Persicobacter psychrovividus: one gene and its partner. The protein of the gene in region 1 interacts with the protein of each later gene in a pairwise test. Links are inferred from orthologs where the notes say so. Each region holds a gene or a part of one and is shown in the gene's direction. Other genes may lie near its edges. The genes, in order: AABK40_RS16255 and rfaD.

The links.
Region 2: the proteins of AABK40_RS16255 (region 1) and rfaD interact in binary tests that used the Escherichia coli proteins (3 or more experiments, as listed by UniProt). The link is inferred for Persicobacter psychrovividus from one-to-one orthologs.

Annotation. Positions count from the first base shown.
Region 1 is NZ_AP025293.1:722,268-731,321, reverse strand. The notes cover bases 3,193-6,049. They hold AABK40_RS16255 (1,4-dihydroxy-2-naphthoyl-CoA synthase), read left to right. Parts: upstream 3,193-4,128; coding sequence 4,129-4,971; downstream 4,972-6,049. Other genes in these bases: AABK40_RS16245 (D-2-hydroxyacid dehydrogenase), read left to right, coding at 5,895-6,049; AABK40_RS16250 (hypothetical protein), read right to left, coding at 5,031-5,540; AABK40_RS16260 (hypothetical protein), read right to left, coding at 3,193-3,596. Outside these bases: AABK40_RS16275 (RagB/SusD family nutrient uptake outer membrane protein), read left to right, coding at 1-1,176; AABK40_RS16270 (polysaccharide lyase family 7 protein), read left to right, coding at 1,262-2,074; AABK40_RS16265 (DsbA family oxidoreductase), read left to right, coding at 2,390-3,073; more of AABK40_RS16260, read right to left, coding at 3,171-3,192; more of AABK40_RS16245, read left to right, coding at 6,050-6,848; AABK40_RS16240 (formylglycine-generating enzyme family protein), read left to right, coding at 7,860-8,804. UniProt on the Escherichia coli protein: Converts o-succinylbenzoyl-CoA (OSB-CoA) to 1,4-dihydroxy-2-naphthoyl-CoA (DHNA-CoA).
Region 2 is NZ_AP025292.1:680,883-690,020, forward strand. What follows is about bases 1,447-4,387. They hold rfaD (ADP-glyceromanno-heptose 6-epimerase), read left to right. Parts: upstream 1,447-2,400; coding sequence 2,401-3,375; downstream 3,376-4,387. Other genes in these bases: lpxB (lipid-A-disaccharide synthase), read right to left, coding at 1,447-1,594; AABK40_RS02970 (6-pyruvoyl trahydropterin synthase family protein), read right to left, coding at 1,709-2,131; AABK40_RS02980 (hypothetical protein), read right to left, coding at 3,495-4,013; AABK40_RS02985 (hypothetical protein), read right to left, coding at 4,185-4,387. In the rest of the region: more of lpxB, read right to left, coding at 464-1,446; more of AABK40_RS02985, read right to left, coding at 4,388-4,712; AABK40_RS02990 (hypothetical protein), read right to left, coding at 4,798-5,505; AABK40_RS02995 (YtxH domain-containing protein), read left to right, coding at 5,769-5,996; AABK40_RS03000 (mechanosensitive ion channel family protein), read left to right, coding at 6,146-8,218; AABK40_RS03005 (BamA/TamA family outer membrane protein), read right to left, coding at 8,222-9,138. UniProt on the Escherichia coli protein: Catalyzes the interconversion between ADP-D-glycero-beta-D-manno-heptose and ADP-L-glycero-beta-D-manno-heptose via an epimerization at carbon 6 of the heptose.

The DNA of each region.
Region 1 (9,054 bases):
GAATTCCAGCGCCTGATCATTAACCCAAATAACAACATCGTTGCGCAATACTGGAAAAATTCCTATGCCGCGATCTTCAGAGCCAATACCGTTTTGGCGAATTTGGGCAATGCCTACCAGCTGGAAAATGGCAAATACAATGGCACAGGAGCTCAGTACGAAGGCGAAGCCTTGTTTGTACGTGCGTTGATGCACTTTAAACTGGTTCGCTTGTTCGGCCAGGTTCCGATGTCAAGCGATGTCGCTACCGCAGGCCAGACAGAAAAATTCAAGCAGGTAAATCCTCAGGATGTATATGCGATGATCATCTCTGACTTGGAAAAAGCGGTTGAAGATCTTCCTGTACAGTCCGCAACGCAGTACGGTCGCGCGACTAAAGGCGCTGCTCAGGCTTTGTTGGCCAAAGTTTACTTGACACAAAAAGAATACACCAAAGCATTGCCATTGCTGAAATCGGTTATCGACTCTGGTGAATACAAATTGCAGTCAGACTTCCACGATATTTTCTACAATGAAGGCAATGACGAAGTCATGTTTGCCATTCAGTATATCGAAGGAAATAAAGCGGAAAGTCAGCAATTTTCGGACTATTTCCACTATGCCAACGGTGCGGGTGGTTTGAACTACGCCACCAAAGATTTACAGGCAAGCTGGGAAGTCAACGACAAACGTAAAGACGTAACGCAGGTAGAAGACCCGAAAAACGTGGAGAACGATCAGTCGCCTTGTTACCAGCCAGGGAAATATTTGAACATTGATCCTACATCCAATGATGTTAAAACCTCGGGTAACGACTGGATCGAGATGCGCTATGCGGATGTATTACTAATGTATGCCGAAGCGCAGGCTGCGGGTAGTGCAACTACTGACGGTGAAGCCCTGAAATATTTCAATGAAGTACGCGACCGTGCCGGTTTGCCTGCTGCCACTGAAATTACGCAAGCGTCTTTGCTGAACGAACGTCGCCACGAATTCGCAATGGAAGACCAGCGCCTATTCGATTTGCAACGTTTCGGAAAATGGACCGAGGTAATGGAGAAATTCCAAGGCAGTTTAATGACCCCTGCACAGCCAAAAGCAGACTTGCCGGAAGGTTCTGATTTGTTGCCAATCCCACAGCGTGAGATCAACACCACCAATGGTATCCTGGTTCAAAACCCAGGCTACAGATCGTAATCAGAAATCACTAAAGCATAAATGAATTGTTTTGAAAACCTGTCCTTGTCGAGGGCAGGTTTTTTTATGACACCCTACTTTTTTAATGATGTATAAACTTATTATCAGTATCCTGTTCCTGATTGGGATGTATTTTACGGCTACCGCTCAGCAATACCCCTCCGATGTTCTGCCTGCTTTAACAAGCTGGAAGTTGACCCTGCCCGTTGATGCCAACGGAAAAGACAACAGCCATATTAAAAAACTCGAAGACCGTCTCCGAAAACCAATGGAGATTATTGGCAGAGATTTGATCGACTACCAATACAAGCCGTACTTTTATGCCCAAAACGCAGAAGTATATTTCCGTGCACATGCCGCCGGCGTAACGACTAAAAACTCCAAAAATCCACGAAGCGAATTACGACAGCTTGTCGGTGGTGGAAATAATTACTGGTCTGTGCAAGACCCACAACGAATGACCGTTCACCTCAGGGTAACCCACCTGCCGACTTACAAACAAAAGGTAGTTATCTCGCAAATCCACGGACCAGTGAACGAACCGCTGAAAGTCAGCTACAGCCCCAAATATAAAGGCGTAGTTATTGAATGGAACGAGTCCCATAAGGACCTTGCCCACCCCGTTCCTTACCAGTTGGGCGAACACCTGATCATCGATGTAAAAGTGAACAAAGGAAAAATCACCTGCACCATCACCAATACCGATCAAGACAAAACATACAGCAAAACCTGGCGATCGGAAGACAGCACGGGCTACTTTAAAGTCGGCTGTTACACCCAAGCCAACAAATATTTGAGCCAATACAAAAAGGGATTCCGCGACGAACCCAATGACAGCTATGGCGAAGTAGCGGTCAGTAAAATTGAACTCGAAACGACTTATCCGCCGAAGAATTAAAAGATAAAAAAAGGATTCAGTATGGTGCTGAATCCTTTTTTTACTTCCACACTTTTATTTTAGTTACCGATCACCCTTCGAGTCTTGTTGTCGAAAGGCGCAATGACCGAACCTCAACCAGCCTAAACATCAGCGCATACTTTCTTTCAAAGCCCGCTAAAGGACATAGACGCCCACCGATTGGGATCCCATATCGGATATTGCCGCCCCTACCACCGCTTGGCGTCATTCAGCAGACCTTTGACCTCAATTCAGCCCGATAGATAAACCGCCTTCCCTGAGATTGAGTATCTTGTAGCAACAAATCAAACAAGCATGAAAAAACTGAAAATACAGATCGTTTCTGATGTCGTTTGCCCATGGTGTTACATTGGCAAAAGCCGACTGGAAAAAGCCTTGCAAGAAAATCCCGAGGTGCAGGCAGAAATCTCCTGGGCGCCTTTTCAATTACACCCTGAAATTCCCGAGGGAAATCAAGAGAACTATCTTGAATTTTTGGGCAATAAGTACAATCGGGATCCACAGCCGATGATCGACCAAATGGAGAATGTGGCTTTTCAGGAAGGTGTAAAAATGCAGTTTTCAAACATAAAAAATGTGCCCAATACCCTGCAAGCACATCGACTGATGCACCTGGCCAGAAAAGAAGGTAAAGACGACACCCTCTCGATCATACTTTTCAAGGCCTACTTTGAGGAAGGTAAAGATGTGGAAAATCAGGCAACGCTTGTGGATTATGGCAAAGCGGCAGGCTTGAGCGATGCGGCGATAACGGCTTTTCAGAATGATGAATCGCTGATCGAAGAGGTTAAGAAAGAAGAAACACAATATCGGCAGGCAGGTATTTCTGCCGTTCCCACCTTTATTGTCAATGACCAATACATGATTCAGGGGGCACAACCTGCCGACGTCTGGCAAAATGCTTTCAGCCAGATTGAAGGGCTTTCCACCGATGCCGAAGGGCAGTGTGGTCCTGATGGTTGCTCGACGGAGCCTTAGGTGAATTCCTGAAAATAAGGATTGCGAAACGGCCTTTGAAAAAACACAATTTGACTGACCATATCATTTACCCTGCGCTGAAAGGTCGCAGGGTATTTTATTTAGATTTACATTCGAACATCTGGGACTTTTTCAGACTGAGGTGAAATACCTTAATCCCCCTCAGGTATTTTTTTGTATTGTAAAAGAAGGGCAGAAGTTTATGGTTAATCTCTACCTCGATATACAAAGGAAAAAGTTTATACCTCAAAATAATAGGGTGCTTGACCGTCCGCGAGTCCCGCTTCTCATAGATATATAAACTTTGACCAAGCCGAAGAAAAGCTTCGCTCAGACTATGAACCGTAAGGCGTCGGCATGTAAGATAGGCAAGGCTATTTTTTGTAATGGTGTACCGCGTACACTTTGTGTTTTCCTCCACCTGAATTGCCAGCAAATTGATGATCATCGCCTCTAATTCATTGAAAGTTACCGCATTTAAATCTGCTAAAGCATATAAATTTAATTTATCTAAATTATGCATCTTACTGAATAAATAGATCTAAAAAAGAAAGTATAAAAAAATTTAAATTTGATTTACTGAAATAACCTCAATCAGCATTCAACTCATATCAGCAATAAATCATGCATTATTTTACTGCCTATGCCTGATCCGTTGAGGGCTTCCTAATTTACACCACCAATAGCTATCGGTAGAGGCATTAAGGTTTCGCCAAACCAAACAAGTGGAAGAAAATCTTCACCGATCCCCCTCCTTATAGAGATTTAAAATAGTAGATGTCTTCAAAATAGACAAAAATTTTATTTAGAATAATATCAGATACTCATCTGGAAGGATGTAATTAAATCAAGATTTTTAAATGAAAATTACTGCCCAAAAAATTTGTAAATCATGCTAAACACTGTCTTTCCGCCCACTTTGGATAAAGTATTGTGGAAATAAATATTTTCTCCACACCTATTTTCCTTTAAATTGCAGGTGTTTCCGTACAGTTAGCCATAACTCATGCGAAAGCGGTATAATCATATTATTCAAACAACAGAAAACCAGCAACATGGAAAAAGTAAACTGGAAGGTGGTCAAGGAATACGAAGACATTACCTACAAAAAAGCCAATGGCGTTGCCCGTATTGCCTTTAATCGGCCAGAAGTAAGAAACGCCTTCAGACCCAACACAACAAGCGAGCTTTTGGATGCATTTCACGATGCGCAAGAGGATACCTCTATCGGTGTCGTTTTGCTTTCCGCAGAAGGTCCCTCTCCTAAAGATGGCGTTTACTCTTTCTGTAGCGGTGGCGACCAGCGTGCCCGTGGGCATCAAGGGTATGTTGGACAGGATGGTATGCATCGCCTGAATATTTTGGATGTACAGCGATTGATCCGTTTTATGCCGAAGGTAGTCATTGCCGTTGTCCCTGGTTGGGCCGTAGGTGGCGGACACTCTTTGCATGTCGTTTGCGACCTGACCCTCGCCAGTAAGGAACATGCCATTTTCAAACAAACAGATGCCGACGTTACCAGCTTCGATGCAGGTTATGGTTCTGCGTACCTGGCCAAAATGGTGGGACAGAAAAAAGCCCGTGAGATCTTTTTCTTGGGCAGGAATTACAGCGCCCAAGATGCTTACGAAATGGGAATGGTGAATGCCGTGATTCCTCATGACGAGCTCGAAGACACCGCCTATGAGTGGGCACAGGAAATTTTAGGGAAATCACCAACCTCTATCAAGATGTTGAAATTTGCCATGAACCTCACTGATGATGGTATGGTAGGGCAGCAGGTATTTGCTGGCGAAACTACCCGCCTTGCCTACATGACCGAAGAGGCAAAAGAAGGCCGCAACGCCTTTCTTGAAAAGCGTAAACCCAACTTCAAAGGGATTAAATGGTTGCCGTAATCATCCTTTGGATAAAAAAATAGATAACAGAAAGGTCGCAAATACATTGCGACCTTTTTTTATTTCGACCAGTAATACCCCAGCCGGATCGAGGCATATTCCTCTCCTCCTGCCATCGTGTAACTGCCCTGTAAATCGACCCGCCCAAGTCGCAAGCCTACCGCAGGTATAATACCCACACTGTTAATACTCGACAGGTAACCTACTCGCGCCTCCACATACACCACCGAATATTTGGCTTGCAGCCCAGTGGAAAACTCCCAGATGGTTCGCTCAGGGTGGTTGGTCAGTACCTGCCCGTTAACATCCACATATTGGTTTTCATCTCCGGCAATATCATTCCAGCCCACATCAAGGCGCCAGGCAAAATACTTTCCAATGGGATAATCAAAATGTGCGAACACCCCGAACCCATGCGTATAGGTATCGGCCATCGACCCTGAAGGGATGATGTAGGCGACAGAATTTCCAGCAATAAGTTTTCGGTCTTCAGCATCCTGCGCTTTGGCAGCCATACTTGCCGAAAGAAAAACGATCAGCAATAAAATTCCTTTATAAATATTTTTCATGGCAATAAGGTTTATTTCAGTATCTGTATTGTACAGCTAACAAATCTCGAAAGGTCAATGATTAACTTTTTAGTCAAAAATTTTCGCCCGTGGTCATGTCCTGCCAAATCCACGACACAAAAAACAGCCCTGGGATAACTTTTGATCATTTTTCATCTTAAATTCGAGGATTCTTGAAAGATTTTATCAGCATCGAGGCCGACCAAGCGATAGATAAACCAACGGCAATCAGTTGTACTATTCCACGTCATCAATCACTAAACAAGCCATTAGCCTCCTCTATTTAAGCCTTGTAGCGTGTATGAAACTTAAAATTATTCAAGAGAAATCGTTGAAAAACTTAATTATAAATACATGATGAAGATTGTCATTTTAGATGCTTCACCACTGGACAAAGACGGTGGTATTTCCTGGGAGCGCATTCAGGCACTTGGGGAAGTTACGATTTACCCACGCACTTCGGCTGATCAGGTCGTGGAGCGGATACAGCAGGCTGAAGTGGTCCTGACCAACAAGGTGGTGCTCGATGAGGCGATCCTCAGCCAATGCCCTACACTGAAGCACATTGCCGTGATGGCGACGGGCTTCAATATTATTGATGGCGCATATGCCAAATCCAAGGGCATCACGGTGTCCAATATCCCAGCATACAGCACAGACGCCGTGGCACAGCAGACTTTCGCCCTGATCCTTGGCCTGACCAACCACCTGCATCATCACAGTGAATTTGTTCGCTCCAATGATTGGGCAAAGCACGAGGATTTCGCCTTTTGGCACCAGCCCGTTTATGACCTCAAGGGAAAAACACTTGGACTTTATGGTTTTGGGACCATTGCTCAGGAGGTCGCCAAAATTGCCCTGGCCTTCGGTATGGAAGTCATTGCACATCGTCGATCTGACAAAACCATTGAGGGAGTCCGTTTGGTCAGCCTTGACGAGCTTTTGGCTGCATCAGATATCCTCAGCCTCCACGCTCCACTGACTGCCGAAAATAAAGATCTTTTCGGTACGGAAAGTTTCAGCAAAATGAAAAAATCCGCCTTGCTGATTAACACCGCCCGAGGGCCACTGATCGACGAAATGGCACTGGCCAAGGCGCTGAACAGAGGTGAAATTGCAGGTGCTGGTCTCGATGTAATGTGCCAGGAACCTCCACAGCTGGACCACCCCCTTTACAAGATTGAACAATGCCTGATCAGCCCGCATATGGCCTGGGCATCGGTAGAATCTCGCCTGCGTCTGATGGATATTCTGGAGGCAAACATCAAGGCTTATGCGAAGGGTGAACCTCAAAATATTGTAAACTGACGTGTTCAGTTGAACATTCAGAAGAATGGTTTAAAAAAATGGGTATTCGAAGGCTGACCTCCAACAGTGGGCAAAACTTTGACTACCCTTTTTCTTTTTGGGGCTGTTGCACAACCATAATCTGATTTTATATCACGAAATTTTATTTGGTCACTATATGAGCTGACCTATTTGTCAGCCCGATTCACCATAATTTTTGTAGGGTTTGGATACACACATAGGTGCATCCGCAATGTCATTAAGTTAAGGATTTTGAGGGACACAGGTCTAAATTTGAAATGCTCGTAGAGGCGTTATTCTTAACGACTCACGTAACAATTTGAATAAATCTAAGAGGAAACCTATAAAATCACCATTGAATTAGACGTTAAAAATAACGTCTCTACAGGATAATGCGCTTAACTTAATGACATTGGGTGCATCCGCAATGTCATTAAGTTAAGGGCATATTGCTTGAAGGTAGGTATTAATTTGAGCAATTCTTTGAATAATGAAATGAAAATCCCGAAGGGATGATATATCATAGCCCGGGGTGAAACCCCGGGATAATAACCGACAAAATACTGAGCCCTGAAAGGGCGTAATATAAATTTCTATACAAATAAAGAGTTGCACCCTTTCAGGGTTATAGGTTTTAGGGGAGGGAGATTTCGAGGGGTTTCACCCTTCGCTATGGTATGTAATCCCTTCGGGATATAAAAACAGAAATTTTAAACACACATTAAATAACCTTTCAATTCATACCCCTCTGAATACCCTTTGGTTTAATCTGCTTTAAAGTCATAATTTCGAGCAAATGATCGACTGCTTCTTAACTTAATGACATTGGGTGCATCCGTACAGCTAACGAAATAATCTTTTGTGCTAAATTCATAGAACTGAGTTATGCGACAGCCCTTGTAAGGCAATCATCCTTTAAAATTTCACCATTAAAACTTGGATGGAAATGTATTTAGTGGGTGGTTTTTAGGAGATATTTGTAGCTTTACGGTTCAATTTTTTCCTTTAAATATGAAACGCATTTATAGATCATTATTTTTCTGCGGACTAATTTCGGTGAGCCTTTTGGCCTGTACTGAAAAAAAAGAACAGAAATCAGCAGGTACAACCACGGAACAAGCACCGCCAGCAGTACCAGCCACCAAACCACAAGTCGCCGCCAAAGCGCCCGAGCTAAACAAGGTGATGGTTACTTTTCAGGGAGGAACCTACATGATGGGCTCCGATCAGTTTGCGCCTATTGAAGGCCCCGCACATCAGGTAACGGTGAAAGCCTTTAAAATGGATCGTGACCTGACGACCGTCGATGATTTCAGGAAGTTCGTTCAGGCCACGGGCTACCAAACCGATGCCGACAAGTTTGGCAACTCCATGGTGTTCAACTTCAGTACTGGACAATGGGCTTTGGTGGATGGTGCCAACTGGGAGTATCCAATGGGCCGCATGAACAAAGCCGCGCAGGGCGATATGCCCGTTACGCAAGTCAGCTGGAAAGATGCCACCGCCTTTGCCCAATGGGCAGGTAAAAGATTACCGACTGAAGAGGAATGGGAATATGCGGTTCGCAACTCAGGGAAATCGGATGCCATTTACCCTTGGGGCAATGAAGAGCAGCAGAAGGGAAAATATATGGCCAACACCTTTCAGGGAGAGCTGACCAAACCCAACCCAATGGATGGCTACCTTTTCACCAGTCCTGTGGGTACTTTTGGCCTTGCTCCATGCGGACTCACCGATGCTGTGGGGAATGTATGGCAGGTGATGCAAAATGACATCTACCCTTTCGATGGCAAAGGCTTCCGTCAGCAATTATCAGGCAATAAAGTGATTCGCGGAGGCTCCTTTATGGCCGATGAAGCACGGGAAAAAGGGCATACCGTTTTTACTCGTCGCACAAAAGTTGCTGAAGACGCGACCTTCAATCAGGGGTTCCGTTGCGCACAAGACATCGACTAACCACTTTCCTTAAGTTGATGAAATCTGAGCTCGGGCTTCACCGAGCTCAAAAAAAGGCCTGTTGCACAAATCTTGCAACAGGCCTTTTCATTTCCGCAAATTAGCTTGTGTTCTATCAATTGAATGATGTCTGTTTTTTATCCGAAGGAAAGTAAGACAGCCTTAATTGGTTAATGAAATGAACCAAAAACAAATCCTAAGACACCTCAACATCAAGAATAATATTGGTTGACGATTGATCGATAAGCCA
Region 2 (9,138 bases), on another replicon or contig:
TTCAAGCGAGATGCTTGAATCAGTGTAAGGTGTTATAGACCATGATTACCCTGATGATAAAGATTGCCATGCTTATTTATTAATGAGTATAAAAAATCTGAGGAAATCGGTGTAATCTGTGGGTAAATAAACGCTAATCCCCCAATCCCTATCACGAGAGGGACTCTCGCGATAGAGGGAGGCTCATAATGGAAAAGACTACTCTTCAAATCCCCCACATTTTATTATTGGCGCGTTTCGAAGCTTATGTTTTGGTATTTATTGGTTCAAGCGAGAGGCTTGAATCGGTATAAGGTGTTATAGACCATGATTACCCTGATGATAAAGATTGCCATGCTTATTTATTAATGAGCGTAAAAAATCTGTGGAAATCGGTGTAATCTGTGGGTAAATAAACGCTAATCCCCCAATCCCTATCACGAGAGGGACTCTCGCGATAGAGGGAGGGTTATAATGGAAAAGACTATTGATTCAAATAGCCCCACATTTTGTTTGCGGCGCGTTCCGAAGCACTTTCCGTTCCTAAAAGTTCAATGTTCCGCTGATAATCTGCCATGATTTCTTGACGGCGGTCGCTGTTTTCATCCAATAGCTGGTCCAGTTCTGCGGTAATATTCTCCACCGTCATTTCGTCTTGAATCAGTTCCTTGATTGCCATTTTATCTAAAATCAAATTCATCAATGCAATGTATTTGATCGTGGATGAAATTTTAATGGCGAACTTCATGATATGGTAGGAGATCGCGTTGATGCGATAACAAACCACCTGAGGTACTTTCCATAGGGCTGTTTCAAGGGTAGCTGTTCCAGAGGTAACCAAGGCAGCTTTGGCATTGGCGTATAAATCGTAGGTTTGGCCAGTGACCAATTTTACATTCGGTAAATCGGCAATTGGGGCGTAAAGCTGACGGTCGAGGTTCGCTACTGCTGCCACCACAAACTGATGTTTGGGGTATTTTTTTACCACCTCGGCAAAGGTAGGCAACATATTGGTCAGCTCCATTTTTCGGCTGCCAGGAAGTAAAGCGATAATATCTTCGTCGGGAGAAAGGTTGTTTTTTGATCGGAAATCAGTATTTACCTGATGGTTCAATACGGCATCTACCACTGGGTTACCGACGTAATCAACCTTCCAGTCAAATTTGGCATAAAAATTCTCCTCGAAAGGCATGATACAGAACATTCTGTCCACGTACTTTTTAAGCTTCCAGGCACGTTTGGTATTCCATGCCCATACTTTCGGGGAGATGTAATAAAATACCTTCAGCCCTTTCTTTTTTGCAAATTCAGCAATTTTCAGATTAAACCCTGCATAGTCGATCAGAATCAATACATCAGGCTGATAGTCCATGACGTCCTTTTTGCATTTCTTCAGAAAGCCCTGAATCGTGCGTAGGTTAGCCAATACCTCAACTACCCCCATAAAGGCCGTTTCTTTATAGTGAGTAACTGGCGCCACACCCGAGGCCGCCTGCATTTCATCACCGCCCCAATAGCGGAAAGTGGCTTCGGCATCCTGTTCTTTGATAGCCTTGATTAAATTGCCTCCGTGTAAGTCTCCAGAGCGTTCTCCTGCGATTAAATAATACTTCATAGCATTTGTTGCGGTCCGCTTTCAAGCGGCCAATTTTGGGTATAAAAAAAGCACCATGATATTGGTGCTTGAATTTATTGTTAAATTCAGTAGTAAAAAATCTTACCGCTGAAATTATTCGCCGTAATATTCTGCGTAGCTGGTACGGGTTTCGTACAGTTTAAGCTTGTGCAGTTCAGCATGACCTTCACTGGCTTCGGCGACCTTAGGGGCTAAAACCTCCCAGATGGCTTTAATAAACACCTCGGCAGTAGTCATTTTTCCTTCCAGAAAATCAACATCTACATTAAGGTTTTTATGATCCACCTTGGCCAATAATTCCTGTTTAATGATTCTTTTGAGGTCACGGAAGTTCATTACCATACCAGTTTCTGGATGCGGTTCTCCCTTCACGGTCACTGTAAGGTCATAATTGTGTCCGTGGAAATGTTCGTTTGCACATTTACCAAAGATCTCTTCATTGACCTCTTTAGACCATTTGTCGTTGTAAAGTTTGTGTGCAGAACAAAAGCTTACGTCTTTGCTTAAATATACCATGTCTCTTTTGAAAATAGCGTGCAAATATAATCCATAAAGATGGTAATCAAAAATTGTGTCAAAAAAGCTGATGCTCAAAAAAATATTTCAAGTAATTGAGTGGTTCATCTGCTACAACTAATTAGAATAATACAATTATTCACTGTTCAATTTCAAGTTGTAGGAAATAAGCCAGTGGAAGTTTTCTATTTCTGTTTTCAAATAAGATATTTGTGTTCATTGCAAGGCCTGTTGGCCTTGGTTTATAGCCATTGATAAATCAAAAATATATGATAGTCGTTACTGGAGCAGCGGGTTTTATCGCCAGCGCCTTAATTGCCAAATTGAATGAATTAGGATTTAATGCCATTATTGCGGTGGATGATTTTGTGAATCTTACACCAGAAAAAGAGCGCAACTTTACAGGAAAGACGATCCAGCGACGGGTAGACCTGGAGGTCTTCCACGGTTGGCTTGATGAGCATCAGGCAGAGGTAGAGTTCATTTTCCACAATGGGGCATGTTCGGCAACGACCATCTTTGACAAGGCCGTTTTTGATAAGTTAAACTACAATTATACGATCAAGCTTTGGCAGCAGTGCGTGGAATATCAATTACCGATCGTGTACGCTTCTTCAGCAGCCACTTATGGCAATGGGGAGTTGGGTTATGACGATGACCATTCGTTTCCTGAAAAGCTCAAGCCTCTAAACTTGTACGGGGAGTCGAAAAACAATTTTGATATCTGGGCTTTGGCTCAGGAAGAAAAGCCATTCTTTTGGGCGGGTTTGAAATACTTCAATGTTTACGGGCCTAATGAATATCACAAACAGCGCATGGCTTCTGTGGTGCATCACGCCTTTAACCAGATCAATGAAAATGGTGCAATGAAGCTTTTCCAAAGCCATAACCCCAATTTTGAGGATGGTGGACAGATGCGGGATTTCGTTTATGTGAAGGATGTCGTTGATGTGCAGATTTTCTTGATGAACAGCCGTAAGCACAGCGGGCTATACAATGTAGGTACAGGCAAAGCGAGAACTTTCAAGTCGTTGGTACAGGCAACTTTCAAGGCGATGGGCAAAACAGAACAGATCTCATATATTCCAACGCCAGAGGATATTCGAGATAAATACCAGTATTTCACGGAAGCAAAAATGGACAAGCTGAGCGCGGCAGGTTACCACAAGCCCTTTCATACTTTAGAAGAGGGGGTAACGGACTATGTCCAAAATTACCTGATGAAAGAAAAAGCCATCTACTAAACAGCAGATGGCTCACAATATGTACTACTTATTATGAAAAGATTATTCGTAAGGATGTTCTTTTCTAATGTAACGTGTCAATACCTATTGGGTTAAGTAGCCCGAAATAATGGGAAGTACTATTTTTGTACTTCCCACTCGTAATTACCCAATCTTTTGCCATTTTCAAAACGTAAGTCCATGACCATGGCAACAGTTTTGTCGTGCAGCTTGATCTTCAGCCGCTCAATATTTTCTATCGTGCTGTGATGTCTTTTTTCCAGTTTAGCGCGTAATTTTTCCCATTGCTCGCAGGAGCCTTCCGATTTGGCCTGATCGCAAAACTCATCAGGGGCAAGATTTTTTATCTCAATATTCATTCTGCCCAGGGCTTCCCCAAGCTCACTCATCGACATCCCAAAGCCTGAAAAAATTTCCGCAAAACCTTTTTCATCTGCATGCTCCATGCGGTTTCCGAAAGTTTCTGCCCACTGTTCAAAAAAAGCCTCGCCTTCAATTTCTTTCCCTTCTTCGTTGGTCACCGTAAATTTACTTAGTTCGCTTTCTTTACATGTTTCGATTTTGATGTTTTGAGCGATAGATTGCCCTGTAACAAAGAGCAGGACAAAAAGCACTGAGGGTATGATGATGTTTTTCATAGGTAGTTATTTTCTATTTGCCTGTTTTAATGAGAAAGTTGTGCCAAACTTATAATGCTTGAATACGGACGCTGAGGCATGATTTTTACTTTTAAGGGTGTTCGGTATCGGACATTGTTGTCCGGATTCGGTCAAAAAAAAACCTTGCGGTCAGGCAAGGTTTGATAAATCTTAGTAGTATCGTTTTCGAGTGAAACAGGCACTGAGCAGCAATAAGAAGACCGCGAGTGTGCCGATCAGCAGCATACCAGCACTTGGGATGGCGAGCCATTCAAGCGCCTCCTTGGCTTCATGCGTCCCTCCAATAGCTGGTGCGGAAAACCCTGCCAATAGCCAGAACAATGAATAACCTAAAGTTCCAAGTCCGAGCATCCAGCTGATGATCAATTTAAAAACCGCGTTGGTGGGTAAGAATGCCAGTAACAGCAATAAACCAACAACAGCCGCTCCGATTGCTCCTGCATGAAGGTGGGCTCTTTTAAGGTATGACCATGATTTACTGATGGTCTTGTCCATTTTTTTCTGATCGCCTTTGTACACGCTCGAAAGAACAGCTTGACCATCTGACTTTAATTGACCTTTCAGAGCTGCTTCATTAGCTCCGAAAACACCTCCTAAGGCAAAGCCACAAAAAATAGTGAATACGGCCAATAGTAATCCCCAGCGGCATGAGCGGATGTTTCTTTCGAAAAATTCCATTTGAGTAAAAGTATTTGTTGATTGATGAAATAAAAGTATATAATAATAAGAACAAAAATGTACTTTATGAAGCTGAATTGCATTTTTAGTCTCTTAAATGCTTAAAGAGTAAGAACATTTCTGTACTGATGCGCTGATTGGCAAGCGTTAGGTTCTCCACCTGCCGATCTTCATAGGGAAGGTGAATCACACGGTCAGCCCCTTTGAGGTAGGGTGAGCTGTTGTCAAGAATGACAGTACAAAAATCCTGATGGGGTACGCCTTTTTCGTTGGGCCTCAGGGAAGTAATTTTTAAAGGAGCTTGCTGATAACCATAGTGCAATTGGTAAATTGGCCTTCCATACTCATCTTTATAGGCGATGAATCCCATTTTTTCAAGGACCTTAATCGTTTCATGGTCAATGCTTCCACCTGTTTCGCTGGCGGCATAAAATGATACCTGCTTGATTTTGAAATAGTGCGCTGCCACGGTCGCCCATGCGAGTGCTAATTGGGTGAGCTGTGGGTCTTGATCAGTGTAAAATAGGAATCGGGCAGGTAAGTTATTGGCCTGTTTTGTGCGGAAATATTGCGCCATTTGTTTAAGCGAAGTGCGTCGGTAGCCTTCCACTTGGTCGTAGGCAGGGATGATATCTTTGTAATGATTGTAAATAATCGGGTAAATGCGCTTTCCTTTAATGTCTTCCACTGTCATGTGTTGGTTCGCCTGTGCCATCAGTTTGGAGGGAATCAAGGAAATCAGCAAGAGGAAAAAAAGCGGTTGATAAATGTTCCTGTTAAAGTGAGCAGTCATCGTGTTGGGAATTTAATAGCGGCACAAAAGTGTGAACTGAGTGGTCAGCGAACAAATATAAGGATAAGATTTAATCTTGAAGGATTTATTTTCGATACGAATGCTTGTAATTTTTGAAGCGCATGCCAATTTATGCGCGCTGTAAGAAGCAAGGGCAAAAAATATTATTTCTGTGGCGGATAGATTAATGGGTATATGTAGAACTTTATGCGGTTTTGAAAGTATAAAATTAAGGAAATCGATCATTAAAAAATATAATCAATATGGATAATACAGGAAAAGGCTTACTTGCATTTTTAGCAGGTGTTTCATTAGGGGTGATTGCGGGCTTGTTGATTGCGCCAGAGTCGGGTGCAGATACACAAGGGCGAATTTCACGCAAAGCGCGGGAATTTGGCGATGATTTAGGCCATCAGGCAGATCAGGGGCGACAAAAAATCAATGATGTTGCAGATCGGATCAGTAAAAAAGCTTCAGGGATGATGTCATAAAAATCAGCCCAGAAAATATTCAAGCGTTACTGCAAAGGTGGTAGCGCTATTTTTTTGTTCTTTTTGATGCTTGGTTTTCGATATTCAAATTAGTTAATTTTTTGTCGATTGCTTAATTTGGGAGTGTTATATCACTAACTATACCAAGTTTGAAAACCTCCAACTTCAAATATGTAACTTTTGAGCAATTTAACAAAGGGTTATTACTGAGCCTTCTGTTGATGTTTTTTCTCTGTGTTTCAGCCTTTTCACAAAGTGGGAAGAAGCAGTCTTTTTCTACTAAAACACCACAAGCCACGATCTCTTCCCACCTTTATTTTTTGGGTAAAGATCATTATCAGCCATCGGTGGCCGCTTATACTATTGCAGGAGATGATATGCAAGTGCAGACTAAGGTTGGCATTGCTATTCAGTTAAAGCAAATTATTGGCAGGTTGGGAGGAATTGACCTGAAGGAGGTTCCTGACAAAAGAAATTATAAAGACGCCTTTTTGGGTGGGGAAAAGAAGTACCAGCCCTTCGAACGGTTTCCTGAAATTTATCTTGAGAAAATAGGGAGCAAATGGCTCTACTCAAAGCAAACCGCACTGAGTGTACCGATGCTCTACGACCGTTTGTTTCCATCGCAAAGCTATCAGGAAGATGAGTCCAGGCTGATAGACTCCCTTGCGGTGCTCGATTCGCTGATTCGTGTGGCAGATTACCGTAATGATTCTATTCAGAAGGCCAAAACGCCAATCGTTAAAACAGTTCCACAGAAAAAAGTTTATACCCTCCCCAAGCAGTTCAACCTGAAAACACCCCGCGGGGCGCTGTCCACGATTTTTTATTTCTTGGATGCCGACCATTACCGTCCTGAGCTTTCTGCTCGGGTGCTTGAGGGGGATTATTCAGCGGAGGAAAAGATTGACCTGGCAATAAAATTTAAGGAGATTATTGATGGTATGGGTTTGATGATCAATTTTAAGGAGATCTCAAATGATGTAAATTATACTGATACCACCACCAACGATCACCGATATTTGGTGCACAAACGATTGCCAGAGCTGTATCTTGAAAAAGAGGGAACGCAGTGGGTGCTTTCTGATGTTTCCGTTGCGATGATTGATGATCTGCACGCAGGGGTTTATGTTTTTGGGAAAGAGCGTATTGATGGGGTCGCCCAAAAAGTACAGCGTTATGTGGGGGAAACAGCTAAAGACAAACTCTGGGGATTGGAGCGATGGCAGGTTGCCTTACTGATATTGGTGATGACTTTCGGCGTGCTCATTTACATTGTGCCCGTTGCGATCTTCACGTTTTTGGTGAAAACCTTCCTCAAACAAGAGGAAGACCATAAATACCCTTTGGAGATTTTCGCGCCAGTTTTAGGGGCCATCATCTTTATTCTGTTTTTCCATTTTTTACCAGCAATAGAATTGCCCCTGGGAATGTACAGTTACCTGCGCTTTTTTGTACGGGTGTTTTACATGATTTTGATCTCTACGGCGATATTCAGAATTCTGGACTGGTGGAGTTCGAGGAGTCATAAGAAACAGGCGCAAAAGCGAGGGTTGTACCCTTTCTTAGCGATGGTGATGAAGATTGTAACGGTGATTTTTGTGGTGCTGATCTTGCTTTCCGAAGCGGGAGTAAACATGACAAGGCTTCTCACGGGACTTTCTATTGGGGGTATTGCCCTGGCTTTGGCTGCACAGGAAACGATCAAGAACTTCTTTGGCTCGGTCATGATTCTTCTCGACCAGCCTTTCACGGTAGGGCAGTGGATCAGTGTCGATACTTATGCTGGCTCAGTAGAAGAAATAGGCTTGCGCTCGACCCGCATCCGTACCTCCGACAATTCAGTGGTTTCCATTCCAAACAGTAAAATGGCTGATCTGACCATCAATAACCTGGGGCGCAGGGAGTATCGAAAGTTTCGAACGGTATTGAAAGTGTCGCAGAATGCCCCTTTGCCACAGATTAACGCCTATATCAGTAGTTTGCGAAGCTATTTTGAGAATCATGACGGCCTTCGGGAGAACCCTCGTGTGTATTTGTATGATGTGACGGCCTATTCTTACGACGTGCTGATTTATATTTATCTGAATGTGGACGACTATAATGAGGAGTTGGCGCTTCGACATGAACTGGTGCATGAAGTGATTCGCCTATCGGTAGAAAACAACCTGAAATTAGCTTCAGCGCCACAGGTAAGTCTGCCACTGGAGCCACCGCAGTAGGCTTTAAAACGCCTCCCCAAATGAAATATAGATTCCGCCGCCTTCTTCCGTCATCCCATAATCAATCCTGAGGTTGGCGGGATCCTGTCGATTGATGTTGAAACGAAAGCCGACTCCTGCGGCAGTTTTGATGTTATTCAGCCTGACCAGATTGCTGGGCTGCGGAGCGACGGTCCCTGCGCCAGCAAAGGCCGTTAAGCCAATTCGCCAGACCAGGTGCTGTCGAAATTCAATTTGTGACTGAAAGGAGTTGCGATCTCGGTACCTGCCAAGCATATACCCCCGCATACTCATTTCTCCTCCCAGCTGGCTCAGTTCCGTCAGTGGGACATCGCCGAGGTTTAATTCCGTCTTGAATTGCAGGGCAAGCACACTTTTTCCTGCGGTTTGAAAATCGAAAAACTTCCGACCGTCGAAGGTTAATTTGACAAAATTAAAGTCGCTCCCCCACAAAGGTTGATGAAAGGTTACCGTTCCTGCAATGTAATAACCGTGGCTCGGTGTCATGATCAAATCACGGTGATCACATAAAATACCCAAGCCCAGGCCAATATTGTTTTGGTTGGCGGTTCCGTAAAAGTCTGTTAAATGATAGCCCGCTGAAGCATCTGTAAGGGAGAGATCATAATACCTGAAGAAGCGTAACTGTGGACCGATAAACAGGCGGTTGGCTATTTTAAAATAAATTTGTTCCTCCAGCTGAAAAGCCTTCGAGCTGAGGGTCATTTTATTCTCTGGGGTTGTCGATGCGCCTACACCGAAAAAATATTCTGGAAATTGGCGATAGTTAAATTGCCCATGCAGGTAAATTTTTTCGCCAGTGGTTAGAATTTCGTGCCTCGATCCAATGGTAAATTGCCCCATCAGTGAGGCCCACCCACTGCCAATAATATTCGACGGGCGGGTAAGGTGCCCTGCCT